4 regions of the Brevibacillus sp. FSL K6-0770 genome follow, and region 3 is predicted to be linked to each of the others. Evidence: riboswitches for the same ligand, from Rfam matches in the RefSeq annotation. Region 3 holds a riboswitch; each other region holds the start of a gene.

Evidence for each region. A riboswitch is a leader RNA that binds a small molecule or an ion and turns the genes downstream of it on or off. The one in region 3 is predicted to bind S-adenosylmethionine.
Region 1: another riboswitch for S-adenosylmethionine. It lies ahead of NST23_RS23455 (2,3-diketo-5-methylthiopentyl-1-phosphate enolase); the one in region 3 lies ahead of NST23_RS02700 (methionine ABC transporter ATP-binding protein).
Region 2: another riboswitch for S-adenosylmethionine. It lies ahead of NST23_RS17245 (homoserine dehydrogenase); the one in region 3 lies ahead of NST23_RS02700 (methionine ABC transporter ATP-binding protein).
Region 4: another riboswitch for S-adenosylmethionine. It lies ahead of mtnK (S-methyl-5-thioribose kinase); the one in region 3 lies ahead of NST23_RS02700 (methionine ABC transporter ATP-binding protein).

The regions. Positions count from the first base shown of each region.
Region 1 is NZ_JBBOBQ010000001.1:4,932,271-4,939,393, forward strand. Features, by position in the region: gene NST23_RS23445 (anti-sigma factor) at 1-223, opposite strand, end outside; gene NST23_RS23450 (sigma-70 family RNA polymerase sigma factor) at 220-696, opposite strand; SAM riboswitch class I at 897-997, shown strand; gene NST23_RS23455 (2,3-diketo-5-methylthiopentyl-1-phosphate enolase) at 1,166-2,380, shown strand; gene NST23_RS23460 (2-hydroxy-3-keto-5-methylthiopentenyl-1-phosphate phosphatase) at 2,377-3,045, shown strand; gene NST23_RS23465 (methylthioribulose 1-phosphate dehydratase) at 3,049-3,702, shown strand; gene NST23_RS23470 (1,2-dihydroxy-3-keto-5-methylthiopentene dioxygenase) at 3,721-4,233, shown strand; gene NST23_RS23475 (Ger(x)C family spore germination protein) at 4,306-5,421, opposite strand; gene NST23_RS23480 (GerAB/ArcD/ProY family transporter) at 5,418-6,518, opposite strand; gene NST23_RS23485 (spore germination protein) at 6,515-7,123, opposite strand, start outside.
Region 2 is NZ_JBBOBQ010000001.1:3,666,302-3,673,424, forward strand. Features, by position in the region: gene NST23_RS17215 (MFS transporter) at 177-1,376, shown strand; gene NST23_RS17220 (CcdC family protein) at 1,485-1,967, shown strand; gene NST23_RS17225 (NUDIX hydrolase) at 2,255-2,662, opposite strand; gene NST23_RS17230 (VOC family protein) at 2,720-3,526, opposite strand; gene NST23_RS17235 (CapA family protein) at 3,602-4,747, shown strand; gene NST23_RS17240 (hypothetical protein) at 4,849-5,001, shown strand; gene NST23_RS17245 (homoserine dehydrogenase) at 5,035-6,297, opposite strand; SAM riboswitch class I at 6,377-6,487, opposite strand; SAM riboswitch class I at 6,636-6,741, opposite strand.
Region 3 is NZ_JBBOBQ010000001.1:492,316-499,438, reverse strand. Features, by position in the region: gene NST23_RS02710 (MetQ/NlpA family ABC transporter substrate-binding protein) at 1-676, opposite strand, end outside; gene NST23_RS02705 (methionine ABC transporter permease) at 733-1,398, opposite strand; gene NST23_RS02700 (methionine ABC transporter ATP-binding protein) at 1,399-2,412, opposite strand; SAM riboswitch class I at 2,523-2,642, opposite strand; gene NST23_RS02695 (Ger(x)C family spore germination C-terminal domain-containing protein) at 2,748-3,098, opposite strand; gene NST23_RS02690 (LCP family protein) at 3,395-4,399, opposite strand; gene NST23_RS02685 (MFS transporter) at 4,589-5,182, shown strand; gene NST23_RS02680 (MFS transporter) at 5,327-6,004, shown strand; gene NST23_RS02675 (SDR family oxidoreductase) at 6,105-6,806, opposite strand; gene NST23_RS02670 (aldo/keto reductase) at 6,920-7,123, opposite strand, start outside.
Region 4 is NZ_JBBOBQ010000001.1:4,925,067-4,932,189, forward strand. Features, by position in the region: gene NST23_RS23420 (ABC transporter transmembrane domain-containing protein) at 1-970, opposite strand, end outside; gene NST23_RS23425 (ABC transporter ATP-binding protein) at 999-2,741, opposite strand; gene NST23_RS23430 (GNAT family N-acetyltransferase) at 2,839-3,402, opposite strand; gene mtnA (S-methyl-5-thioribose-1-phosphate isomerase) at 3,556-4,596, opposite strand; gene mtnK (S-methyl-5-thioribose kinase) at 4,593-5,822, opposite strand; SAM riboswitch class I at 5,972-6,117, opposite strand; gene NST23_RS23445 (anti-sigma factor) at 6,210-7,123, opposite strand, start outside.

The DNA.
Region 1 (7,123 bases), 4.4 Mb from region 3:
GCTTCGCTTCGGAAAGCTGGCTGTGCCCGCCCTCGTCCAGCGCGTCGAGTTCCCGTGGTTGCTGCTCTCCTTCTTCGCCCAGCAAAAGCCGCTCCAGCCGCTCTGCGCATGCCTCATCGGCTGCCAGCTCCTCGCCAAGCCGCTTTGCTTCTTCCCCTGTCAGTTCCCCTCTCAAATAAGCGAGCAGCTTTTGCTCGCGATCATGACCGTTTTGGTGCGTCATGGCCCTTCCTCCTTCCACAGCTTTCGCATCTTTTGCCGACCGCGAAACAGCGAGCGTTTGACGTCCGCCAGTTCGATCTCCAACACCTCTGCCATTTCCGCGTAGGAAAATTGCATGGCTGACAGCAAAATGACCTGTCGTTGCTTGGGCGGCAATTGCTCCAGATGCGCATATGCCTCTTTCCACAATTCCTGAGCGACCAACAGTTCCGCCGGGTCGCTCGCGGATGCGTCCGGTCGTTCCGGCATCTTTTCCATGTAGTCGACTGGCCGCCGCTTTTGCTTGCGGTGCCAATCGATAAAAGCGTGGTAAGCGACCTTGAACAGCCATGGCCTGACCTTTTCGCCGCGGTAGTCTTCCAGGGAGGCATACGCCCGGAAAAAAACCTCCTGCGTCAAGTCCTCCGCATGCCTGGTATCGCGTGTCAGCCGGAAAAGGTAGCGGTATATGTCGTTTACATGCATCTGGTACACATACTCCAAGCCTACTTTCCCAATGCCTCCACATCCCTTCTTTACGTACCACGCCCTCTAGCGAAAAAAGTTTCACTTCCGGCCACTTTTTCCCTCTCTACAGAGAGCACATTCCGGCAAAAAACAAAGATTGACTACGGACAACAGAAGTCATATCATGGGTGTAGCACACACGGCTGACTGGCCTGTGAACCACATAACTCTTATCGCGAGCTGGCTGAGGGACTGGCCCTATGATGCCCGGCAACCGGCGCTATTTTTTCTTGAATAGCGAAACGGTGCTAATTCCAACGGATAAGAGTCGGTACGAGAAGCGGCATTGCTGCGTCTTCTGTCCCGACTACTGACCCGAGAGATGAGAGGAGACGAGACGTTTTTATAGTCGACAACCGCCTCCCCGCTCTGGGGAGGCTTTTTTACATGCCCGAAAGCTTCACGAAACTTTTCAAGCTGCCCAAGGAGGACTAGCATGAGTGATCAACGCATCCTCGTCACTTATTTGACGCAAGCCAAAGACTTACACAAAAAAGCAGCCGCCATCGCCGTTGGCATGACGGTCGGCTCCTGGACGGATTTGCCCGCAGCGAAGCAAGCTGAGCTGGCTCCTTATCTCGGGGAAGCCGTGAGCGCTACGCCGCTTGAGACATTGGAAAACGGCGAGACGCGCGGACTGATCACCGTCAGCTACCCGACGCGCAATTTTACGCACGACATTCCTTCGCTTTTGACCGGAATCTTCGGGAAACTGTCCATGGACGGAAAAATCAAGCTGGTGGACATCACTTTCCCTGAGTCGTTTCTACAAGCTTTTCCCGGACCAAAGTTCGGCATTGACGGACTGCGCGGACGTTTGGATGCACAAAACCGCCCGCTGTTGATGAGCATTTTCAAATCTTGCCTCGGTCTTCCCTTCGAAGATTTGAAGACGCAATTCCGGGCACAGGCGCTCGGTGGCGTCGATCTGGTCAAAGATGACGAAATCTTCTTCGCAGACGATCGCGCGCCGTTTTTGGAGCGTATCCGCGCCTTCAAGGAGATCGCGCAGGAGACAGAAGCGCAAACTGGCAAGCCTGTCCTCTACGCGGCCAACCTGACTGGCCCGATCAACGAGCTGAACGAAAAAGCAAAGCGTGCCGTGGAAGCTGGCGCAGATTGCCTGCTGTTCAACGTCCTCGCTTTTGGCTTCGATGCCTTGCACCGCCTGGCAGCCGATCCGGACGTCAACATCCCGATCATGGCCCACCCCGCTCTCGCTGGCGCTTACTATCCGTCGCCTGATTACGGGATCGCCACTCCGCTTTTGCTCGGCACCCTGATGCGAATTGCCGGAGCAGACCTGGTGCTGTTCCCGTCGCCATATGGCAACGTCGCCCTGGACAAAACAGAAGCGCTGCAACTGGCGACCAACTTGACCACTCCGTTGGAAGGCGTGCGCCGCTCGTTCCCGGTTCCATCAGCCGGCATCCATCCGGGACTCGTCCCGCAGCTTTATGCGGATTTCGGTCTGGACCAAATCGTCAATGCTGGCGGCGGCATTCACGGACATCCGGGCGGCGCTACCGCAGGGGCCAAAGCGTTCGTCGATGCAATCGCAGCAGTCACGGCTGGACACACCCTGGGAGAAGCGGCGAACCAATCGCCTGAACTGGCGGCAGCCCTGGAGAAATGGGGTGGCGCACGATGAGCAAAAAGCTCGTGCTGTTCTGCGATTTTGACGGAACCATTACGGAAAAAGACAACATCGTCGCGATTGTAAAAAAATTCGCTCCCCCTGAGTGGGAAGCTCTTACCGAACAAATTTTGTCGCAAAAAATCAGCGTACAGGAAGGCGTCGGCAAGCTGTTTCAGCTCTTGCCCTCCTCCCTGCGCCAGAACATTGTGGACTACATCGTGAACGAAGCGACCATTCGCCCCGGCTTTGCCGATTTTGTCCGCTTTTGCCGCGAGGAAGGCATCGAACTGCTGATCACGAGCGGCGGCATCGACTTTTTCGTAAAGCCGATCCTCGCTCCGTTTGATTTGGATCATGTCCCGATTTACTGCAACGGCAGCGACTTCTCCGGAGAGAACATCACGATTACGTGGCCGCATTCCTGCGACGAGCATTGCACAAACGGCTGTGGCATGTGCAAGACAACCATTATTCGCCGCTACGATCCCGCCACTCACTATCGTGTCGTCATTGGTGATTCCATCACTGACCTGGCTGGCGCCAAAATTGCCGATTTCGTGATCGCCCGCTCCTTCCTCGCGCAAAAAGCCGAGGAACTACAGCTGTCACACAGCACTTTCGCCACCTTCCACGACGTGATCGCCACACTTACGCAACTGAAACAGGAGGTTGTCTGACACATGACCGCAACACTCGAACAGCGTCTGGACGCGTTTCGTCGTCTCGATGACGCCAAGCTGACATTTGCCCGCCGGGACTGGTTTCCCGGCACAAGCGGCAATCTCTCCATCAAGATTCAAGACGAGCCGCTGCAATTTGCCGTGACGGCAAGCGGCAAGGACAAGACGAAGCTGTCGCCGGAAGACTATCTGGTGGTCGATCAAGACTCCCGTCCCGTGGAGGCAACCTCGCTCAAGCCGTCCGCCGAAACGTTGATCCACGCAGTCGTCTATCAAAAGTTTGCCAAAGCAGGTGCCTGCTTCCACGTCCATACGGTCTGGAACAATCTCATCTCCGAGCTGTACTTCGGCCAACGGGCTTTCACCATTCAAGGCCAGGAGCTGATCAAGGGCCTTGGGATTTGGGAGGAAAATGCGCGGATCACTGTTCCGATTGTTGAGAACTTTGCCGATATTCCGACCCTCGCAGCCGCGATCGAAAAAGTCATCACCCCGGAAATTCCGGGTGTTCTGATCCGTAACCACGGCATTTACGCCTGGGGCGGCAACGACTTTGAAGCGAAGCGCCACCTGGAAGCATTTGAATTTCTGTTTGAGTACCACGCCCGCTGGCTGCAACTGCGCCAAGCTGTCGTGTCCACTACATCCAACTAATCAAGGGAGGCAAGCATCATGGCACAAATTCGTTTCCACGACAACAACGAGTACATTTCCGCTCCGGAGGAAGTCATTTCCTTCCTGGACACCCAAGAAATCATTTATGAAAAATGGGATGTAGCTCGCCTCGATCCGAAGCACCGCGACAACTACAGCCCGACAGACGAAGAAAAGCAAGAAATTCTCGACACCTTCAAGCCGGAAATCGATGCGATCAGCCAACGCCGCGGCTACTTGACTGCCGATATTATCGTCCTCTCCGACAAAACGCCGAACCTCGACGAGCTGTTGGTAAAATTCAAAGGCGAGCATCACCACACAGATGATGAGTGCCGCTTCTGCGTAGACGGGCACGGCATTTTCGCGATCAAAGGAAAAGACGGACGTTACTTCGACGTTGAGCTTTCCCCTGGCGATCTGATTTCGGTACCGCCGAACTTCCGCCACTACTTCACGCTGATGGATGACCGCAAAATCAAAGCGATCCGCCTGTTTGTCACACCTGCTGGCTGGGAAGCTATCTACTAATACAAAGTGCGGAATGCGAAACACCCTGGAGCGAATGCTGCACCAGGGTGTTCTTGTTTCTTTTAACGTATTTTAGCGAATGACGCCGTTGCCCTTGATCGACAGCTCCGGCACGAACTTCACTTCCGCCTGGGCAAAAGCTTTGGGCCAATTATCTTGCACCTTTTTCCACTCCTGATACGCATGCGCTCGCGCGTACAACCCGAATCCGAATGGATCGACTTCATTTTGCTGGCACTTCACGACCAGTTTCTCAAATTCTTTGCGCAGCTCCGCATTAACCATCTGCTCCATGTCCTTATAATCCTTTTCCATGTCAAAAGGGAACAATCTCTCCGAAATACCGCCGCCGAACTTCATCTTTACTTCAAAATGAAACTTGCCGTCCCGAAAGGTCGTCTTCACTTTTTTGGATGCTTGCTTTGCGATGAGGCTGACTCTGTGCTTGATCATCTTTTTGCTGTCATTGGGCGCAGGGATCGGCACCGTAAAGGTCACTTCGCCCTCTTTTCCGTGCAGAAACAACTGGAGCAGCATCGTTTCCTGACTTTGCAGCAGCTCGACATACGTGCCCTCCTTGCTCAGCACCGCTGTTCCCAAAATCTTGATCGCTTTTTCTTTGCCCACAGCCGTGATGGTTGGATTAATCCCTTTTTCAAACATTTGCCGATGAAAATCTTGCGCCCTCGTCCGCACGGTCAAATTCCGCTGATTAGCGGTATCGATCAGCTTGGTCAGATGCAGGGACAGCCTCGGCTTGTCTGGCGGTTGAAAGTGAAACAAGTCACCTACCTCGCCGTCAAAATAGACCATCCGGGCGTTGACCGTAAAGCGCGCATCGCGGAAAATGACGTCGAGAATCTTGAACCAGTCAGGGTGCTCCAAAAGTCGCTTTCCCAGCACGATCGCCTGGATTTTCCCTGAAAGAGTAAGCCCCGTCACCATCTCGTCCAATCGTGCCCGCGCCTGTCGGAAAGACTCCGCTTTTACGCCAAATTCTTCGCTTTTTTTCTTCGCTTCTCGGCTGAAAACCGGACTGGATAAATAAAACAGCAGCTCATCCTTCTCATTCACGTCAACTCCGGCCATCAGCGTAATCGTCGCATCTTCCAGATCGATTCGATCCATGCAGCCTGACAAAAAGAAAAACAGCGCCGAGATCAACAGCAGCTTTCCGGCTTTGCTCATCCCTTTTGCCCCCCTTTTCCGCGCCGAAACAACTGGATCGCCAGCCACCAGATCACGGGGATGATGTATCCGCCAACCATTCCAGTCATGCTCCACACCTCGCTCCACTTTTTCAGATCGATGAACGTGGGCGTATACAGCCAGGCTCCCACGACGATCAGGATCATCAGAATGAACAAGTGCTTGCGATGATCGGCTGACCCGACCATTTGGCTCGTCGTGAACACCGTAAAATACATGTACGGCAGCGTGGTCGTCGACAAAAAGAACAAGTAGAACGCAAGAAAAATGATGTCGATTCGCTCCAGAAAGCGATACTCGATTACTTTCCACAAATTGAGTGTCGGCCACGTATATTGCGTGATTTCATCCGGACTAAAAAAGGAAAAGCTGAAAACAGTAATATGCATAAAAATCAGCATGGACAATGTGTTTGCCACCACAATTCCCAGCGAAGCATACTGTTTTCGCTGCAAAAACGGGTACAGAAAAAACGCCAGCTCAAATCCGAGAAAGGACAAAATCGTCGATTTGGTTGCGGAGAAAACCGGCATCCACCCTTCTTTTAGCACAGGCAGCAAGTGAAGCCAATTGGAATACGGCAAGATGGAAAAGACAACGATCGGCATCCACAGCGTCAAGTAAAAAATCAACTCGGCATACCGTCCCAGCACCCGCAGCCCGCCCTGCACAACCATATAGGTAGGGATCACCGTCAATATCGCCAAAACGTATCCTGGCGTCTGGGACAAAATCCACACGTTCACAATCCCGATCCCGTTGGCGATTACCGTCATGGCGGCAAGGGCGCAATAACAGGCGACAAGCGCGGAAACGACCATTCCCAGCCATTTGCCAAAAAAGACGGGAATCAAATCGACGATCGTTTTGCCCGGATAGCGCTTCATGATGTTCACAATGAGGAGGCTTGCCACAGTAGCGCATACCCAGCCAATGAGAATGGAAATCCATCCGTCCGTTCCCGCTTCCTCGGCCAACTCTCGCGGCATGGACAAGACTCCGATCCCCACTTGTGTTCCATGAATAAAAAATACGTACTGGAGGACAGTCAGCTCGTTAAATGCGTATTTTTTCATTCGCCATCCCCCCGAGGACGGTTATCCCCCTGACGCTTGGACTGGACGACGCGGGCGCTGGCCGGACGATTTTTCATGCTCCACAACGGCAAGCGCAGAAACAAGTCCTTCCAGTCTGAAAATCGTACGGGTGCCAGCGGACTTCCGTAAGGCACGCCCAAAGATTCCAGCGAGATCAAATGACCGATCAGCCCCATCATCCCGATCACAATGCCAATAATCCCGAACATCGCAGCCAGTCCCATCATCAAAAACCGCAGCAGCCGCACTGCTGACGCCATGTCGTAGTTCGGGATGATAAAGGAAGAGATCGCAGTAAAAGCGACTACAATCACCATGATGTTGCTGACGATCCCGGCCTGTACAACCGCCTGTCCGATAACGATACCGCCGACGATGCCCACCGTCTGTCCGATCGGCGCAGGCAGCCTCACCCCGGCTTCCCGCAACATTTCCAGCGTCAGTTCCATGATCATCGCTTCCAGCAAGGGAGGAAATGGCACTCTCTCCCGCGACTCTCCCACTGACAAAATCAAGTCGAGCGGAATGACCTCGTAGTTAAAAGAGATCACCGCGATGTAGACGGCTGGCAAAAAGGTAGCCAC
Region 2 (7,123 bases), 3.2 Mb from region 3:
TTTGCGTAATCGCCGCTCATTGTTCCAGTAATTTGCCCGTTATTGCTAGGAAGCATACATACAGCGTCAATAAATATACAAATATTTGGGCAGATGCTATACTGGGTTTTACCGTTTTGAAAAACTCGATCGGTTCATTTTTTTGTCAAAAACCAAAAAGATATGGAGTGGCTCTCATGTTGTGGCGCAACCGAACCTTTCTTTTGCTGATGACAGGGGAGATTGTCGCAGGTGCAGGCATGTGGATTTCCATCATTGCCAATCTGGCGTTCATGCAGAGCCTGATCCCTTCCGAAACCGTGAAGGGTCTGATTTTGATGAGCGGTCTGATCGCAAGCATCCTGTTGGCTCCGAAAGCGGGCGTCGTCATCGATATGTACGACAAGGGAAAAGTGATGCTCTTTGCCAGCATGGCCCGGACTTTAAGCCCTGTGTTCATGTTTCCCGCTCTCGCGTACGATTCCATTCTCTGGATGATCGTCTCCCTGATCGTCATGCAAGTGTCTGCGGCGTTTTACTTCCCGACCGTGCAAGCCTCCTTGCCTGCCATCTTGAGCAAAGATGAGCTTTTGAAAGCGAACAGTGCGTACTTGAATATTTCCACCCTGTCGCGCATTGGCGGAACGGCTCTCGGGGGTGTGCTCGTCGTCTCCATGGAATTGCCCATGCTGTACATTTGCTCGATCATTGCCTACGCGATTTTGGCTGTCGTCACCTTGTTTTTGCGGATTCCGCCCGTTACCTCGCGGAATATGAAGGAAAAAGTGGAGTTCCGCGAAGTGCTGATGATTGCCCGCAAAGACCCTGCCTTGTTTGTCGGATTGATCAACAACGGTTTGATTACGTTGTTTTTGGGCGGACTCAATCTGATGATCCTCAACCTAAGCGAGATGCAAAACGAGCCGCAGCTCATGGGCTGGATTTACGCGGTCGAGGGCACGAGCATTTTGATCGGCGGACTGCTCGCCAAACGGTGGATCGGCGGCAAAAATCTGGTCGCTGCCTCTACGCTCATGCTGTTTTTCTTCGCGCTTTCCCAATTCGGAATGTCCATGGCAGACAACAAAGCGATGGTGCTGTCTTCCTTTTCCGTGTTTGGCTTGGTCGTCGCCTTCTTTTTTCCGGTCATTGCGACGATCTTTCAGAAGCGCTTGCCAGCCCACCAGCAAGGACGTTTTTTTTCCTTCAAAAGCATGCTCGACCGCGGCTGTTTTCTGCTCGCGCTGGGGATTACCGGGGTCGGTCTCGACCTGCTCGGCATCACCGGCTACCTGCTGTTTATCGGCTCGCTGACGCTCTTGTCCGGCCTCTTGACGCTCCTCTACAGCAAAAAACACAAGCTCGATGTCCGGGCCAGCGACGAAGCGGCGGCTTAGCAAAAATGCCGCTTCGCTGTCTGCGGCTTCCCCATACGTCTCAATTTGGTGTAAACTAGACAAGACAACATTGAAAATTTGTTGAAAGTCTATGGAGGCGTTTTTTCCATGCAGATACTCACTTCTTCATCCTTTGGCATTTTGGTGCCGCTGGTGATGGCAACCGCGGTCATCTTTTTGCGCATGCGCCGGCAAAAAAAGCCTGTGTCTGCAAAAAGCATTATCCTGCCGCCGTTCTTCATGGCTACTGGCTTTGCCATGTTTTTCTTTCCGGAAGCGGCGCTGCCACCGATGTACGATCTGGCGGCTTTTGTAACCGGATTGATTTTCTCCATTCCCTTGATTATGACTTCGCGCTTTGAGATCATCGGTCAAGACGTTTACCTCAAACGTTCCCGTGCGTTCTTCTTTATTTTGGCAGGGCTTCTGATCATCCGGCTGATTATCAAGCTGGTGATCAACGACAGCTTCACCCCGATCCAGACAGGCGGCTTGTTCTTCCTGCTGGCGTTCGGCATGCTGGTTCCGTGGCGCATTGCCATGCTGTACATGTACCGCCAATTGACGAAAAAGACGTTCGGAACGCATTGATCGCCGGCGATGTTGATGTCGCAGAAAAGAAAGAGCAACCTGATTCCTTTTTTCGCAAAGGGAACGGGTTGCTCTTTTTTCTATGATTCAGTTATTCAGTCAAGTGCGTTTGGAAAAACTCAACGATGTGGCTAATCAGTTGCAAAAAGCTCTAAGGCCCGCCGTGAATGAGCAAACACACTCACTTTTTTCTCAAAACAAAAAAGCCGTCCCTGTTCGGACAGCTTTTTGCCTGCTGATTGATTTCGCCCGCTCTTTTCACTACGACCTACACTTGCCCGTTTGCCCTAAAACTCCACGTAAAACGGATGCTTTTCCTCCTGCAAACATAAAGAGATGCGCTGTCTGAAATTGCTCCAGGTCACCTTTTGCAAAGCTTCCTCGATCGGAAAGAAGCCCGACTCCAGACACTCAGGCGTTGTGATTAGTTTTCCGCCGATCGGTCTGGCGAGAAACAGGGCGTTGCAGATCGACTTGCTGACATTTTGAAACACGCCGCAAAATTTCGTCACTTCAATGTCCAAGCCGCATTCTTCCTTCGTTTCCCTGATCGCTGCTTCGCGGATGGACTCCCCTTGCTCCACCTTTCCGCCGGGCATTTCCCAGCCCCGTCTCGGCCCTTTGATCAGCAGCACTTCGTTGCGATCATTGACGATAATCGCCGCAGCGGACAAAGAATGCTTGGGTGATGTCACAAGCTCGCCTCCTTTGCGCCATTTTCTTGCTTTGCCCCTCGTTACTTTCTAGCAAATTCAAATCAGGTACGTCCCGCCACAAATGGAGTGCGATTCGTGAAGCGCTTTTGCCGCGCCTACTCTTGCAAAAAAAGGACGCTCTCCGCGCGATTGCAGCATCCGCTTGGCCGATCCATCCTGCTGCGGTTCACACAGCACGATATTTCCGCCAGGTAAAGCAAGCGTCAGGCAACGAGCGCCCATTTGCTCATCGTCGAACACTGCTTGGCTCGGCAAGCCGAACCACCGCGTCCAATCCGCTGCTGCCGCTTCCAGATCGGAAACAGCATAACCAACCGCTTGCAGCTCCGTCGCGCCATTTGGATGCGGAGCGATGATGCCGCGCTGTGTCAAATCGGCTTTGCGCTCCTCGTCTGTCTCGCTCCATTCAATCAGAAACGGCATTTGTCTCGCACTGTGCGGGTCTTCGGCAAACAGCATGCGCCACTGCAAAATCTTCCCGTCGTCTCGCGTGCGGCTGCCCGCTACCGGCCCTGTCACTTTGAGACCAAGTGACTGAAATCGCTCTACCCACGCGTCCATTTGCCGAGTGCGCAGGGCAATTTGCCCAAGTCCCTCACCGCGATTCGCCTCCCAGACCAGTTGCCGGATGAGCGGATTGTCGGATTGCTTGGCGACAGCTGCCTCCTCCACCGCCAAAAACTCCACATAAGATAGTCCCAAGTAGCTGAGACTGTTCCATGTTCCCCAATGGGTATGACGTCCGCCCGCGACAGCGTGAAAGCCTGCTTCCTGAAAAAGCCGGGCAGCCTCTCCAGGGGGACGGTGCACGAAATGAACCAGATGATCGAAGGAAAGCTGCATCTTTTTTCGCCCCTTTTCGTATTAGCTCTATAATAACAAATTCACCCATTTTTCGTTACCGTTGAAAGGAGCATAATGAATCAGACGCAGCAAAACCTAAAGCACATCCGGCGAAAACAACGACAAAAGAAGGGGCAAAGGATGGCGAAGCAAACGCTCTTGTTCAGTCTGCTCGTCATCCTTTGCTCAGGGATTTACTTCGCTTTCGACAAGCTGGGAAGCCATTCCGCCTCCCCTGAACACGATTCCGCACCACCTCCGGCTGTTGCCCACGAGCCGACTGTCCGGCTGACCTTCGTCGGAGATGTGATGATGTCCGGAAATGTGGAAAAAACGTTGCTCGAAAAAGGCTACGACTACCCGTTCACGCACGTCCGTTCCCTGTTTTTGCAGGATGACTTTACCATAGCCAATCTGGAGACGCCACTTACCACAAAAGGCACGCCTGCCGACAACAAACAATACGTTTACAAGTCCTCTCCTTTGGCTGCGCCTGCGATGAAAGCAGCAGGGATCGATGCGGTCAACCTGGCAAACAACCATTCGATGGATCAGGGCGTGGCCGGATTGCTCGACACGTTTGACGCGCTTGCCAAAAACGGGATCGCTTACCTCGGCGGCGGCAAAGACTCTGTGGAAGCCTTCACTCCCGTCGTGGTGGAGCGAAACGGCATCAAGCTCGCCTTGCTCGGATTCAGCCGGGTCATTCCCGAAGTCAGCTGGTTCGCCACGGAGAAACAGCCTGGACTGGCTGGCTCCTATGATTCCGCCAAAGCCGTCCAAGCGATTCAACAAGCAAAGGCACACGCTGATCTCGTCGTCGTGATCGCCCATTGGGGCAAGGAACGGGAAGACTTTCCCGTCGATCACCAAAAAGAATTGGCCAAAGCTTACATTGACGCAGGAGCAGACTTGATCGTCGGTGGTCATCCTCACGTCCTGCAAGGCTTTGAACGCTACAACGGCAAGTGGATTGCCTACAGTTTGGGCAATTTCATTTTCACCCGCTCGACGGAGCCAAAAACGTGGCAGACGATGGTACTGCAAGCAAGCTGCACAAAAGACGCTTCCTGTGAACTGACGATGCTCCCGTTCCATGCCGAGCTGGGACGAGCGGTACCGATGAATGACACGGATGGGGCAGCGCTTCTGCAACGAATCGAATCACTGTCGGAAAACGTTCAGATTGAAGCCGATGGTCACGTACAGGCACGCTCATGATAAATGAGGCGTGCCCGTTGCCTTTTTTGGCGAAACTTTTCCATATTGCTTTCGTAGACCATAGTAGAACCACTTTTTCCAGCGAAAAGGAGGCGGCACATATGACCGGATTGATTATCACCGTATCGGCGATCGGCCTTATTATACTCTGCAGTTATTTCATGACCAAATGGGAAAAAGTCGTCTTCCCCGGCAATCAGAAAAACGGGCCTTCAGATACCGATCAACAGCTCTCGGATAAAAAAAGCAAGTAGAAAGGATCAGCGCTGATCTAGACAGACTGCGAGCTATGCCGATTCGATCAGCGGGAAGCAGCGCACGGAAAGTCCGAAGTCACTTTTCAGCACTTGCTCATGCTCTGCGCGAATACCTGTAACGATCAAGCCCGCGCGCAGCACACCGCCCAAGTCGAATTGCACCTTCAATTTCGTCACGTTCACGCCAGCCTCCCGCAAGAAATGCAGCACGCGATCAGGTGTGGCGGCGATACACGAGCCTTCCAAATAACACAGCACCCGTTCGTCTTGCCCTTGCTCCAACTGAGCCGCGGCATTTTTTTCTGTCCAAACAGGATGCGGCGTAAATGGCTGGGTCAACAAGTAAGCCAAATCTTCAACGACAGCGCTTGCGGTCGGCAGTTCGCCTGCACCCCGGCCCGTAAACAACAGGTCGCCCACGATGTTCCCGGAGAGCTGCACCGCATTGAACGCATCCTGGATTTGCGCCAACGGATGGGCAATGGGCAGCACAGTCGGCTGAACCGAGAGGCGGATGCCTTGCTCGGCTTTTTGTGCCTGGGCAATCAGCTTGATCCGGTAACCCAGCTCGCTTGCGATCCGGATGTGTCCGGCAGACAAATCGGCGATTCCTTTACGCACGACATCCGCAAGCGGCAACGACTCCCCGTACACAAGCTGCGCGAGAATGTACAATTTGTACATGGCATCGAAACCTTCCACATCCGAACGCGGATCAGCTTCCGCATAGCCCAGCTCCTGCGCCTGCTTCAGCACTTCCTGATAAGAGAGCTGTTCCGCCTCCATTTTCGTCAAGATGAAGTTCGTCGTCCCGTTGAGAATACCGCGAACTCCTTGGATGTCATTTGTGCGCAAAAACTGCCGCAGCACACTCAAAATCGGAATCCCGCCAGCTACGCTCGCTTCATAAGCCAGATGCACCTGATGCTGGTTAGCCAGATCGACAAGCTCAGGGCCGCGTTTGGCGAGCAGCTCTTTGTTCGCCGTTACCACATGGCAGCCTTTTTCAATCAGGGCACGCACGTAATCATACGTAGGCTCGACACCGCCCATTACCTCCACGACAATGTCCACATCGCTTTTTAGCACATCCTCAAAATCGGTAGTCAAAAGCGCAGGATCAACCTGAACCGCCCGTTCTTTTTCCGAATCGCGAACCAATGCTTTGACAATCTCGATCCGTTTGCCCAACCGCTGCGCCAGCTTCTCCTGTTGCGAGCGAATCGTTTTGATGACGCCGCCCCCTACTGTTCCCAATCCCAGCAATCCTACTTTGATTACACCTGCGCTCATTATTACCACCTCATGTCATGTTTTGGAAAAATAAGAAAAACCTTCTTGCTAAGAAGAAGGTTTGGCATCAAGGTCCTTCTCCTTATCTCCCAGAACGATTTTCGTCCTGCAGGAATTGGCACCTTGTCACAAACTGCGTAACGGTTGCCGGGCTTCATCGGGCCAGTCCCTCCACCTCTCTAGATAAAGAAAACTATGAATTTTTGTTCTTTGCTAGATGTCAGTTCTCTCTTGTCTTTGAAATTGGGCAAATGTTTGCCTCGTTCCCACTTTTTCATACATCAAAAAACCTTCTCCGCTAAGAAGAAGGTTCGTCTTGACTGCTACGAGGCACCCGCTTCTTATCTATCGAGACGAAACGTCCCGCAGGAATTGGCACCTTGTCGCAAAAGCAACGGTTGCCGGGCTTCATCGGGCCAGACCCTCCACCTCTCTGGATAAGAACTATGATTTGCTATTGAGCCTATTCTAAGAAATTCCAATGCATTCGTCAACACAATTCTTTTTGTTTGCTGACAAGACTCGCAAGCAGGAAGACAGAACGGCAACCCCCTCAGCAAAGCAGCCGTTTCCACGCGCAAACACACTTTCCACTTCTGCCATGTTGCAGCAAGCGCACGTAACGATTCCTGCTTCGCTTTCCTCTGGCACTTCTTTTTCTTCAACATAGCCGCACCATGGACATATGAAAAGCTGAACCACGCCACTCCCTCCTTTTTCACGGCGACAATCTGGCAACGATATCCTTAAAAAGGCTCCGGTTCGCAAGCTTGCGATCCCTCACATTCGTACAAGATCTAGTCAAGTTGAATTTAATCGCGAGTCA
Region 3 (7,123 bases):
CGTCTTTTGTCGGCACCAGTTTTGCTTCGAGTGCATAGTTGGTGTTGATCAGCGCCAGGTCAACTTCTTCCAGGACGCGTGGCAGCATAGCAGCTTCTACTTCTTTGAACTTCAGGTTTTTCTTGTTTTCTACAACGTCTTTTACCGTTCCGCTGATGCCAGCGCCTTCTTTGAGCTTGATCACGCCGTTTTTCTCCAACAGAGCGAGCGCGCGTCCGCTATTGGTCGGGTCGTTTGGCAAAGCAATGGTTGCGCCTTCTGCCAGCTCGTCAACGGATTTTACTTTTTTGCTGTAAGCACCGAAAGGCTCGATGTGCACGGCGATTACTGGCTGCAAGTCCATGTTTTGACCTTTATTGAACTCTTCCAGGTAAGGCTTGTGCTGGAAGAAGTTTGCGTCCAGTTGCTTTTCATTCAGCTGTACGTTTGGTTGTACATAATCGGTAAACTCTTTCACTTCCAGGTTAACACCTTGTTCTTTCAGCTTTGGAGCGATGAACTTCAAAATGGCTGCGTGTGGAACCGGAGAAGCGCCTACTTTCAACGTTACTTCTTGCTGTTGTCCGCCTTGTGCGCCGCCTTCAGTTGGAGTTGGAGCTGTTTCCGTTTTGCTTCCGCACGCTGCCAAGGAAAATGCCAATACGGTAGAAAGTACAGATACGACTAATTTTTTCATAAATGATTTCCCCCTATTTTTTGGTCTGTGTTCTGCAAAGCTTATATGGAAAGACCTTACTTGCGGCTGAATCGCATAACCAGGCGATCCCCCAGCGACTGCAAGATCTGGACCAACACGAGCAAAATAATCACTGTAACAATCATGACATCTGTCTGGAAGCGTTGGTAGCCGTAGCGGATTGCCAAATCTCCCAGCCCGCCGCCGCCGATTACGCCGGACATCGCGGTGTAAGAGACGAGGGCAACTGTCGTGATCGTAATCCCGGCCACCAGACCTGGACGCGATTCAGGAAGCAGCACGTTCCAGATGATTTGCCAGTTGGAGGCTCCCATCGACTGCGCGGCTTCGATGACTCCTCGATCCACCTCTCTCAGCGAGGTTTCCACCAGCCGCGCAAAAAACGGGGCTGCACCGATGACGAGCGGCGGAATCGCTCCGAGTACCCCGAGTGAAGTACCCACAATTACTTTTGTCACAGGAATCAGCAAGATCATCAAAATGATAAACGGTACAGAACGCAGTATATTGACAACGAATGAGGCAATTGCATAAAACACCTGGTTTTGCAAAAGCTGTCCGCGAGAAGTCAGGAACAAAATAATCCCCAGCGGCAAACCAATCAGGATGGTAAACAGTGTCGAGAAGCCAAGCATCGTCAGCGTATCTATTGTTCCCTCGGCGATCTCCGACCAATCCACATTTTCCAAAGTCCAGTCCATCTATATCACCTCTACTTCCAAGCCACGCTGACGCAACGTCTCGATGGTTTTTTCGTTTTGACGGACATCGCCTTCCAGCTCGACGACCAGTTGGCCGTACGGCGTATCCTTCATGCGGGAAATCGTTCCTTGCAAGATGCTGAACACCGTGCCTGTTTCTTGCATCGTCTGGAACAAGATCGGCTGGTACGTCTTTTCCCCCAGGAATGTGACGCGGGCAATCGTGCGGTTTCCTGCCGCCTTTTCGTGCGCGACTGCTTCCCGCAGCTCGCTGGAATCAGCCACCTGCTCGACAAATTCCTGTGTCGTCGGATGCTGCGGCTTGAGAAACACATCCAGAACCTCGCCCGACTCGACAATTTTTCCGCCATCGATGACGCCTACGCGGTCGCAGATGGAACGGATCACGTGCATTTCGTGCGTGATCAGCACGATGGTCAATCCCAGTTTGCGGTTGATATCGAGCAAGAGCGCGAGAATCGAGTTCGTCGTCTGCGGATCGAGAGCGGAAGTCGCTTCGTCGCACAGCAACACTTTCGGATCATTGGCCAGCGCTCGGGCGATGCCTACGCGCTGCTTCTGACCGCCGGACAATTGCGACGGGTACTTGTCCCGATGCGCTTCCAGCCCGACCAGTTTGAGCAGCTCGTCCACTCTTTTCTGGATTTCAGCCTTCGAGCGATTGGCGAGCTTGAGCGGGAAAGCGACATTCTCGCCTACGGTCGCGGAAGACAGCAGGTTAAAGTGTTGGAAAATCATCCCGATCTGGCGGCGCTTTTCCTGAAGCTTGCTGTCATCGAGCTTGGTCAAATCCACTCCGTCGACAACGACTTGTCCTGACGTAGGGCGCTCCAACAGGTTGATGCAACGAATCAGGGTACTTTTCCCCGCACCGGAATGCCCGATGATCCCGTAAATTTCCCCTTTATCTATGGAAAGGTCAATCCCGAGCAATGCCGGAATCGTCTTGCCTTGTACTTGATAGCTTTTATGCAGTTGTTGCAATTGAATCAACGCATCCACCTCCCAGCAAAATCTGTCTACATGCCTTGTGAAAAACAGAAAGCCCCTTTTTTCATAAACGAAAAAGGGGCTGCAACGCATGTATACGTTCGCATCCACCCTTCTCATCTATCAAGATCCAACCAATCTTGTAGGAATTGGCACCGCGACGCTCATTTTCGAAAAAATGAACCGGTTGCCGGGCTTCATCGGGCCTGTCCCTCCGCCTCTCTTGATAAGAAAGATTTCCACGTATATTATGTTCGTTTTTCATATTTTCATGATACAAACCGGATTATATCCTTTTTGAAAATATCCCGTCAATAGCAATCCCAGGAAAAACTTTTTTAATCTATCACTCCGTTGCGGATAATGGTTGCCTGAACATGAAAACGAACAGACGCCTGCCGGAAAATTTTTCTCCAGTCGCGGTTCGTCATCTCTTTCAATCCCCTCTGCTGGGCGCGATAGACGATGCCAAATCCCGCCGGATCGACGTCCAGTTGCTGCAATTTTTTGACGACTTTTTGCAGTTCTTTCTCGATTTCCTTTTCCAATGCGTCCTCCATCGTTTTCATCATTTTGCTGTCCTCCAGCTTGATCGGTATCGTCAGTTCAAGGATTCGTGCCTGCAGACGGACGCGCACGTCAAAAACGGGAGGAGATGCTGCCAATGTCTTTTTTCGCAAAGTGCTCATTGTACAATGCCACCCGTATTTGCCCGCCTGAAGGTTTTTTGTCTGATTGCAAATTTGCCTTGTCCCGCATGCCCTTGCTCGTTTCCCCAGTCCCAAGTGCCTTTCGACATGATCGATATTCAGTCTATCCTGATCGATTTCCCTCAGCTTCGGAATAAGCTCGCTGTACACGACTTTGGCATCCGCCATGCGAAAACCATCTATGCAGGAACTCCTGGTCCATCTCCTTCACCCCAATGTGCTTGTGCTGTAGAAAATCATGGATAGTGTGCCCAAATATGCAAAAAAACAGCACGCTACATTCGCGTGCTGTCTGTACTGTCGTCTGTTTTGTTGTCCTCTTGTTGCATCGTTTCAGTCGGCGGCTCAAGCTTTTCCTGAATGAACGACTGAATCTGGTCTACGTCGGGAATGAGCACGGCTCCTGCCTTGTGCGATTCCCGGAACATTCCCATCGGCGGCAGCTGATAGTTGCCCGGTTGCATCGTATCGAGCTTCAAGCCGAGCGCGGACAGCTTCAGCATGTCCATGGAGCTGATGTTCGTCTGGATGTACGGCGCCACTTGTTTGAGGATGGACGGCAACTGGATCAGGGATGTGCCGCTCTTCATCTGGCTCGCTACAGCGGCGAGCAATTTGCGCTGACGCTCGGTGCGCGTATAGTCGGATGTGGCGTCATGGCGGAAACGGACGTACTGCAACGCCTTGTTGCCATCCAACTGCTGCACACCTTTTTTCAGATTGATATCGTAGACGCCTTTATCTGTCGGGTCATGGTAATACATGTTTTTCTCTACGTCGATCTCGACGCCGCCCACCGCGTCGATCAGCGCCTTGAAGCCTTCGAAATCGGTAATGACGTAGCGATCCACAGGAAGTCCGGTAAACTGGCTGACCGTCTTCATCGCCAGCTCAGGCCCGCCGTCTACAATCGCCGAGTTGATACGCGAGCTGCCATTTCCGGGAATGTCCACATACGTATCCCGCAAAATGGAGAACAGATCGTAACGCTTGGATGCCGGGTCGATACTGACCAGCATCATGGAGTCGGAACGGGGAAGCCCGTTATTTTTCATTCCCCTGCGATCCACACCCATCAGCAAGATGTTCACACGCTCTTGACCATCCCACTCGGGTATCTCCGCCGCTTTCGTTGCGGCTCCGCCATCCGGCGGGGCAGGTGTAACAACATTAGGAGCCTGGATATTTTGAGCAAACTCATAAAAGGAGTATCCGTAATAACCCGCTGTCGTGGCAATCACGACAAGCATCAGGAGCAACACTCGTTTCCATATTCGCATAAAGAACTACTCCACCTTTTATTCTCTGTATCTACTTGAACTCATCTCACCACTTGTTTAGTATACTCGAATCTTTACAATGTGGAGCAGCCTTTATTTGGGTAGCTTAACTTTTTATACTTTAACATTTACAAAATTTGCAATATTCTTTATACTACCTTCATACTCGTTTCCAAGGGGTGACTTGTCGTGCTTTCTCCATCCGCGTTTTTTCAGCGTTACCCGCAGGAAGCCCTGTTTTTTCTCGTTGCAAGCTTTATCAATTCTGCTGGCAGCGCTTTCATGTGGCCGTTGACTACTTTGTACGTACATACGATTCTCCATCGCTCCATGACCGAAGCCGGCTTTGTTTTGATGGTCCAGTCTTTGGCGGGCATTGCCGGGCAATTCGTCGGCGGCTCCCTGTTTCACCGCTTGGGCGCCAAGCGTCTCATCGTGGGGGCGCTGCTTTTTCAAGGATTGATTCAACTGTCCATTCCGTTCATCAGCAGCTGGCCTGTCTATCTCGTGCTCATGACCTGTTTGGGCTTTACTTTCAACCTTTCTTTTCCGGCGATCCAGGCATTTATTGGCTTTCGCTGGAAGGAGCAGCGCCGAGAGCTGTTTAACATCGTCTACGTAGGCAACAATCTCGGCATGGCGATCGGCACTTCGCTTGCCGGGGTCATCGCTACCTTTTCCTTTCAGTTGACCTTTTTGTTCAACAGTACGAGCACGCTGTTGTTTGCGCTGTTCTTCTTCCTTTTTATGAAACGCTCTTTTCTAAGAAATTGTTGCTTTTAGAAAAGCCGTGAGTTGCTTGATATTTATAGTACCAAGCGAAGCGTGCATTCACGGTAAATGGAAATCCTATAGACTTCCTGATTTTCATTATAGAGCACACGTTTCCACAACAGCAATAGCAACAAAATTTGCGAAAAGAGCCTTATGAAAAATATTTCGCACCAAGAACTGGTTGGCGACCAGGCGAAAGAAAACCGGCGGCAAGGCGAGGCGAAAAATGCGTTTGCCCTGCTTCTGCGCTACCAGCTTTACTTGTTCATGGCACTGGGAGCTGCCTGTATTTTCTTTTCCAACATGGTCTGGAACACGGGTGTCGCCCCTTACATTACGGCGCAGGGCATGCCGCTGTCGGCCTTCAGTTGGCTGTGGACGATCAACGGCATCATCATTTTTGCGGGTCAGCCCATCACGTCCTGGATCAAGCGCATCCTGCAGCAAAACTTGTCCGCGCAGTTGGTGGCAAGCGCGGTGGCATACGCTCTCGGGTTCGGCTTCATGCTCATGTATCACGGCAGCTACTTTGCTTTTATCGCCGGCATGATCATTACCACTTTTGGCGAAATGCTGATCTCTCCGACCATCCCGACTTTCATTACGGAAAAGACGGGGGAAAACGCTCCCTTTTACCTGGGAGTCGTCGGGGCGATTACCGCTGTGGGGCGCTTGCTCGGCCCGCTGGCGATGGGCTATATGTACGACCACGGTGGCGTGCAGCCCACGTTGCTTTTGGCCTCTCTCGTTTCGCTTGCTTCCGTCTTCCTCTGTTTGCTCCATGCGTATGTCCAGCGCGAAAAACGAGTCTCGGCGACAAAAGCCAGTTGATTCGTTTACACATAAACAAGCCGCCTGCTTCCAGCTTGGAAAAAGGCGGCTTGTTTGCTATCCAGACCGTTCTCGATTGTCGCTTTCTTCGTAAACCCGGCTACCTCACTGGCGGGCATGTCAACGATTTGCCGTTGTCCTTCGCAGAAAGGCTCATGATGTACGGCACAGCTACACGGCTCCACTCTTGTGCGGATGGGGCTGCCGCCATTTCTTGCGGCGAACACGCTTGCAGCATGGACGTACCGACGCTTCCTCCCGGGTCAAGCGCGACTGCCGCCATCCCCTTCGGCAATTCTTGCGCCAGCGATTGGGTCAGCCCTTCGACTGCGAATTTGGATGCACAATACGGTGCTACATACGCTTCCCCGACTCGCCCCCAGTACGAGCTGATGTTTACAATCACTCTGCCCTCCGGATTGGGTACCATTTTCGGCAAAAAAGCGCGACAGACGTAAAACACGCCGTTTACATTGACATTCATGACTGTCGTAAATTCCTCTGGCGACAGCTCCATCAGCAGGCTATTGCGATTGATCAGGGAGGCGTTGTTGAGGAGAAGATCCGGTACGCCAAGCTTGCTGCACACTTCCTCTGCCCAGCTTTCCACCCGCTTCCCGTCGGAAACGTCGATCATCGAAAAATGATGCCTTTTTCCAAACTCGCGATTCAAGTTCCACACTTCTGCCATCGAGCGGCCGCATCCCGCGACGACCCAGCCCGCTTCATGAAACCGCTCCACCATCGCCCTGCCCAATCCCCGGGTCGCCCCTGTAATGACCACCAGCTTGCTTGCAGACACAACAATCACCGCCTTTTATAAACTTATTATATATAATAGTATAGTAAAAGGCGAAAAGGAATCCCCTTCCAGCAAATCAAATCCAGAAGAGGTTCCTTCTCTTTACGGCTCAATCAAAATGGCAATTCGGGTAGCTGATACCATTCGCCAGACATCCATTCGCGGGCTTTCCAGCGCAGGACATCCGGCCGCACGAGTGGCATGATTTGTTGGAAAAGCTCCACGCGTTCGATATCGGTCATCGGCACAAAAGCGTCTGCCGCGGCCAAATCCGCCTCCAGCTCGTCCATTTTGCTCACGCCCAAGATCGCTGTTGC
Region 4 (7,123 bases), 4.4 Mb from region 3:
TGTTTTGAATCATTTCATTAATAGTGGCATTCATGTCGCCCAGCTTCGCCCGAATCACCGCATAGTAGCGCGAGCTGTACTTTTGGTATACATAAATCAAAGCGACGAGCAGCGGAACCGTCAAACAGCAAAACAAAGCGAGCTGCGGCTGGAGCACGAACAGCGCGATCAAAATCCCGACCAAATAAATGCCGTTCTGGACAAAAGTAGCCAGCACACTCACGTAAAGCTCGCGGATCGCTTCGGTATCGTTGCTGACGCGGGAGACGAGCGAGCCGACAGGTGTCTTGTCAAAAAAGGACACCGGGAGCTTTTGCAAATGAACGAACAACTTCATCCGCATGCGCTGAATGATGCGCTGGGCGGTCGTCTGCAACCACAAAATCTGGATGTAGTTGAAGCACGCCGACAGCAAAATCAGCGCCCCGTACCCGACTGACAGCCAGATGATCGGCTGCACGTCGTTTTGATACAGCGCCAGCACTTCGTCGGCTGTCAGCTTGATGCCCGTCAACGTCGTTTCCGTTCCGTCAGCAGCTTCCGTCGTTACCGCGAAGCGCTCCCGGCCATTTTCCGGCTCGACTGGCGCAAACTTCTTTTCCGTATTTTGGGCATTCTCACTGAGCTTGCCCTCCATTAAATAGTACGTAGCTCCTTCGGAAAGCACGGTCATTTCTGCGCCTCGGACGCTTTCCCGAGTCAACCCCGCCTCCTGGAGCGCATCTTCGCGCATATAATACCGATCCTGGATGGCGACCGCTTTTTCGGCTGACGCTTGCGGCCGTTCTTCCAGCTGATACCACGGCTTCTGGATCGCCAAAATGTGATTGTCGATCATCACCTTGGCGAGAAAAGGGCCTGCCAGCTCCGCGCTGGTTCCAAGTAAAAGCAGGAACAGCGCTCCCCATATTTGTTTCTGAAACGGCCGGGCAAATTCAACCAGCCGCTTCCAGCTTTTTTCTTTACTCACGAAACGCTCTCCCTCCCACTATGCCGATTTATCCAGCAACGTCTTGCTCCATCTGCTGCCTGCGATACTGCTCGGCGTACCAGCCGTTTTGCTGCATCAGCTCGGCATGTGTTCCCCGCTCGACAATTCGCCCCTCATCGAGCACGAGGATCAGCTCGGCATGCTGGACGGCAGACAGGCGATGCGCCGTAATGATCGTCGTCTTGTTGGCACGCTCCTGGCGCAGATGGCGCAAAATCGCCTCCTCCGTGCGTGCGTCAACCGCCGACAAGGAATCGTCCAAGACGAGGATGCCCGCATCGAGCAGCAGGGCGCGGGCAATCGAGATTCGTTGCTTTTGTCCCCCGGAGAGCGTCACGCCTTTTTCTCCGACCATCGTTTTCAATCCTTCGCGGAATTGCATCAGGTCGCTCTCCATTTCCGCCAGCCGCATCGCGTGCAGCACTTCCGCCTCGCTCGCACCCGGCTTGCCGAACGAGACGTTTTCCGCAATCGTGCGGGAGAACAGCAAGTGCTCCTGGGGCACATACGCGATCTTTTGCCGCAGCGTATCAAAAGACAGCTCCTCAATCGGCACGCCTCCGACGAACAGCGTCTGACTTTTCATTTCATACTGGTGCAAAAGAGCGCGGCACAAGGTCGACTTCCCGCTCCCTGTCCGGCCGACAATGCCCAGCGTCTCCCCTTCGCGCAAAAAAAACGTAATGTCGGACAGCGCCAGCTTGTCACTGCCCGGGTAGGCGAACGAAAAGTGGCGAGCTTCTACTGTATGGGGTGTCTCTGCCGCAATCGGATGGTCAACCTCGTGCACATCGGGCTGCTCCACAAGCAGCTCGGACAGACGCTTGTGGGACGCGCCGCCACGCTGCAACACATTGACTAGCCAGCCAAAAGCGAACATCGGCCAGATCAACAGCCCGAGGTACAGGTTGAAGGCGACCAGTTCCCCCAAAGAAATCGCGCTCGTAAAGACAAGGTATGTTCCATAGCCAAGCCCGATCAAAAAGCTGAAACCTATAATGATGGCAATTGTCGGCTCGAACAGGGCGTCGATCCGCGACACGCTGACGTTTCGCTCCAGCGTTTTCTCGCTGACTCTTCTGTAGGCTTCAATATCTTCCTTTTCCTGCACAAACGCCCGCAGTACCCGCACGCCGGAAATCGACTGCTGGACGTGATCGTTCATCTCGCCGAACGCTTCCTGCGCCAAGTAAAAGCGCTCATGCAGCAAGCGGCCGTAATAGGCAGTCGACCAGGCCAAAAAAGGCATCGGAATCAAAGCGGCGAGCGTCAGCTTCCAGTCGATCGCGGTCACCATGACTCCGAGCGTCAAAAGCGTCATGAACAACGAATCGACCAGCGTGAGCACTCCGGTACTCGCCGTCTGCTCGATGGCGGGAATGTCGTTGGTTGCCACAGCCATCAAATCACCGCTACGCTTGCGATGGTAAAAAGACGGCGTCATCCGGGTCAAATGCCCGAAAAGCCGCTCTCGCAAAGTTCGCTCCAAAATCAACGCGCCGCCGTTCAGCAAATACCTCCAGGCAAAGCGCATCGCGTACAGCCCGACCCCAAGCGCGAGCAAAATCGTGACTGTCCGCGTCAAGTCTTGGGCAGTCAAAGAGCTGTTGCGCATCGCGTCGACAGTCTCGCCGATCAGCCGCGGCGGCCAGAGCATCAAAATGTCGATGAAAAACAAAAAGGCTATGCCGATCGTGTACCGCTTCCAGTGGGCACGAAAAAACCAGGATAGCTCCTTGAGTGTCTTCAAGCTAATCACCTCTTTTTATCGAGCAAAAAAGGGCGTGCGAATCGCGCAGCCCCTTTTTGCTTCCTTCATCGTAATTGACTGAATTTTCTTTGTCAATCTACCTTTTTTGTCTGGCTCTTTCCTGCCATTCTTCCTTCAACATGCTGTACACGGCATGGTCGACAAAATGGTCATACAAAAACTCATTGCGCCGCAGGATTCCCTCCAGTTGAAAGCCGAGTCTCTCGGGGATCGCTCTGCTTTTCGAATTGCCTGTCGCCGCCTGAATCGTGATTTTCTCCAAGTTCCATGAACCGAAAACAAGGTGATCCATATACGCCGCCACTGCTTTGGTCATCAGCCCCTTGCCCTGAAAGCCGGCGCCAAGCCAATAGCCCAGTGATGTCTTCTTGTTGATCCAGTCCAGATTGTGCACACCGAGAGTCCCGGCCATCCGACCGTTATACCAGATTCCGTAGTGAATCCCTTGATTGTCGTCATACTGTTGAATCGTTCTTTGGATGAAATAGCTCGTGTCATCCTCGCACTTCGTGTAATTCAGCCAAGGCAGCCACTCTTTGAGGTAGGATCGGTTCGTATCGGTGAGCCAAAACATTTCGCTGGCATCCGACAACTCCAACTGTTTGAGAAATGCTTCTTCGGAAATCGGGATCGTTCTCATGATAACCGCTCCTCCTTCTCATTCGCTTTCAACGGGCAAGCAACTTCTTACGCTCGATTATGCGGCTGGTTCCATAATTTAGCAAGAATCAGACGATCTATTCCTGAAAAAAAGCGCCCGCCATAAAAAGGCAGACGCTCCTGATACGACGGACTATTGTTTGCTTTTCGCGATCTCTTCCGGCTTGAAAATGCCCGTCTCTGTCACAATTGCGGTAATGTACTGGGCTGGCGTCACGTCAAACGCCGGATTGTACACCTTGATATCATCCGGTGCTACCTGTTTGCCCAAGCCGTGTGTGATCTCTTCTGCCGGACGTTCCTCAATCGGAATTTCCGCACCTGTCGCCGTCGCCAGATCGACAGAGGACAGCGGCGCCGCTACATAGAAAGGAATGCCATGCGCTTTTGCCAAAACGGCTACTCCATACGTGCCGATTTTGTTGGCGACGTCGCCGTTGGCCGCTACACGGTCTGTTCCCACGACAACGGCCTGCACTTTGCCTTGCGACATGACCATAGCTGCCATGTTGTCGCAAATCAAGGTGACGTCAATCCCAGCCTGCTGCAATTCATAGGCGGTCAGGCGAGCGCCTTGCAATACGGGGCGCGTCTCGTCGGCGTATACTTTCAAATCCCACCCGCGTTCTTTTGCCAAATAGAAAGGAGCGGTAGCCGTACCGTATGCAGCAGTAGCCAGCGCACCCGGATTACAGTGTGTAAGCACGCCCATGCCGTCTTGCAACAGCGTCAGCAAATGTTCGCCGATCGTGCGACATACTTCTGCGTCTTCTTTTTGAATCGCCAGTGCTTCGTCGAGCACAGCTTTTTTCAGCTCGTCAACGGGCAAGGCGGAGTTTTGTTGCACGCGTGCTTTGATCCGGTCAAGCGCCCAGAACAGATTCACAGCAGTTGGCCGGGACGTTCCCAAATAGTCTGCCTGGCTGTTCAGCTCTTGCCAAAACTGTTCATACGTTTGCGCTTCGCTGCCGCGGATTCCCAAATACAGTCCGTAGGCGGCGGCCATGCCGATTGCCGGTGCTCCGCGCACTTCCAGGCGGCGAATCGAGCCCCATACTTGTTCGGCGGTCGTCAGCTGCAAATAAATCGTTTCTACTGGCAAACGCGTCTGATCAAGCAAGACGAGTACGTCGTCTTCCCACTTGACTGGCGTTGTTTGTGTACTGGTTGTCATACTGTCGTTGCCTCCTGATAGTAGCGTGCGGTTACGTTGCGGACGATGTCCGTGATGTCTGTCGATTCCTCAATGTCGTTGCGTCCGAGAATCAGCGCTTCCCCGATCGCCAGCGCCAGTCGTTCTGCTTCGGCGCGTTTTTCGGCGTCTGCGATGGCATTCAGATCAGCCACTCCTGCCAGGCCGATCACACGGCGCAAAATTTTGCATCCGGCATAGCCTGCCGTATCCTGAATCAGTCGTTTCACGTAGCTTTGCCACAAGCCCTCGACATGAGCGCTGCGTTCTTTAGCCTGCTTGTGCCAGAGCTGGACAAACTGGGAAACAAATTCGTTCCAGACATCTTCAACCGTTTCCAGTAAGTATTCGCGGTAGGAGTCGCGTTCTCCTTGGTCATTTTGCAAGCCGTGCTGACCAGCGTAGTTGAGCAGCAGATTGGCGATAACGGCACCGATGTCAAAACCGATCGGCCCGTAGTAGGCAAATTCGGGGTCGATCGCTTTCAGGCTGCTCTCGGTGATGAAGATGCTGCCTGTGTGCAAATCGCCGTGCAAAAGTGCTTCTGCGCGAGTCAGGAAATCGAATTTCAGCTTGGCGATTTCCAGCTTGAGCGGCTTGTTGTTCCAGATGGCCTCTACTTCTTTGCGGATCAGCGGGTTAAAGTCGTTGGTCGGCGCATTTTCATACGGGTCGGTAAAGACGAGATCTTCTGTGATTTTGCATAATTCCGGATTTATGAATGTTCCGACTAGCGCTTTTTTGTCGTACGGATGCGCCCCCAAATCGGATGTGTAGAACAAGGTTTGCGCGAGAAAACGTCCGATCTGCTTCGGAAAAAGCGGGTAGCGCTTGCCCTCAATCAAGCCTTTGCGCATGATGACGTGGTCGCCTACGTTCTCCATCACCGTCAGCGCCAGCTCCTGATCGAAGTGGTATACTTCCGGCACCAGGTCAGGCACGTATTTGTGCTGGATGCGGAGCGCTTCACTCTCGATGCGGGCACGGTCAATCGTCAGCGGCCATGATTCTCCCACGACTCTCGCAAACGGCAACGCTTGCTTCACGATGACTTTTTTTCCGGTAGCCGGCTCCTGGATATCGAACACGAGGTTCAGATTCCCGTCACCGATTTCGCGGCTGGTCAGCTCTGCTCCTTCTGTAAACAGACCCGGCAAGCCTTTTACGTACTCTACTGCTTCCTGCTCAGTCAATGCGCGGTATGCCATGATTGATTACTCCCCTCACAAATCGTTTTTTTCTCTATCTCGAACGGAATGACAAAATGGTCAGGAATCCGTGTCCAAACGCACAAAAAAGACCTCTTTCCCGAAGAAAAGAGGTCGCTGTCGCCACGTATAATAAACGTGTCATGTCCCCCTTATCTTCCAGACCACTTTTGTTTCTGCAGGAATTAGCACCGTGCACGTCGCTTTTTGTTTCAGCCGCTGCTCGCGTTGAAATAGCGTCGTGTCGGTTGCCGGGTATCATCGGGCCAGTCCCTCCACCTTCTCTGGATAAGGTATCCAAACGTATGCGGTTTTGATTTAGTTTGAATCATACAACCTGCCGTTCCACGATGTCAACACCCTTTTTTCGCAAACCGCGCTTCTCTCCTACCAGACGTGCTGAGTGCCGGAAGCAGCCGGGCGATCCCAGTTCCACCAGTCAATTTGGCCGACAAAGGCAGCGGTAATCGACTTCTCATCCTTGAGTTTGAGCAGTTCCTTCGTCGGTCCGGTCAGGACTGCTCCGTAGAGGCGAACGCCTTTTTCCTGCAAGTAGCGATAGCGCTCCTCGACTTGCGGATCGCTTCGCGAGACCAAATATTGTCCCATGTCGCGCGCGAGGCTTTTTTGCTCGACAAGGTAGGCCATTTCCCCCAAAAAGGCTGCCATCCGTCGGCTTCCCTCTCCGTTGACCTGAATCGGAGCCGCTCCGTAATTCAGCTCGTGCTCCGCAAATCCCCATGCTTCTCCCGGCCCCAAGAGCAGGTAGCCGTCTTTTTGGTCTTCGTGCCTGGCTTCCACTCCGGTGTCCACTGCCAACCAGACCGTATCCTGGTTGGCGGAGCTGATGTAGCGGGAGATTCGCTCATAATACTGCTCGTACGTCAAAAAATCAGCAAAAGAGACAGCCAGCTGGGCAACGGTTCCTTCGGGGAGCTTCTCCAAAGTCGTCCAGGCTGGCGTGCGCCAATGCGCCAGTTCGTCTGCGTCCGGTTTTTGCCCGCTTTGAAGCGGATAGCGGAAAAACAGCTTTTGCTCCCTGACTCCGTTGGTCCATTGCGGCTTGGCGTTGACGTTCCACAACACGTTGGTGCTTTCAAAGCGGCCCGCGTTTTTGATGTCCGCCCCTACTCGCTCGCGAAGTTCCATCCGGATGCTGCCGTACAGCAGTCCCACCTGCGAGCCGCTGCTGCCCACGCTGACACCCGGCTGCGTAAAATTGACCATGTCCTTCGCTACCCGGTGCAGATCATCGTGCATCGACGACCCTACCCATCCGTTGACGCCCAGAAATACCACGC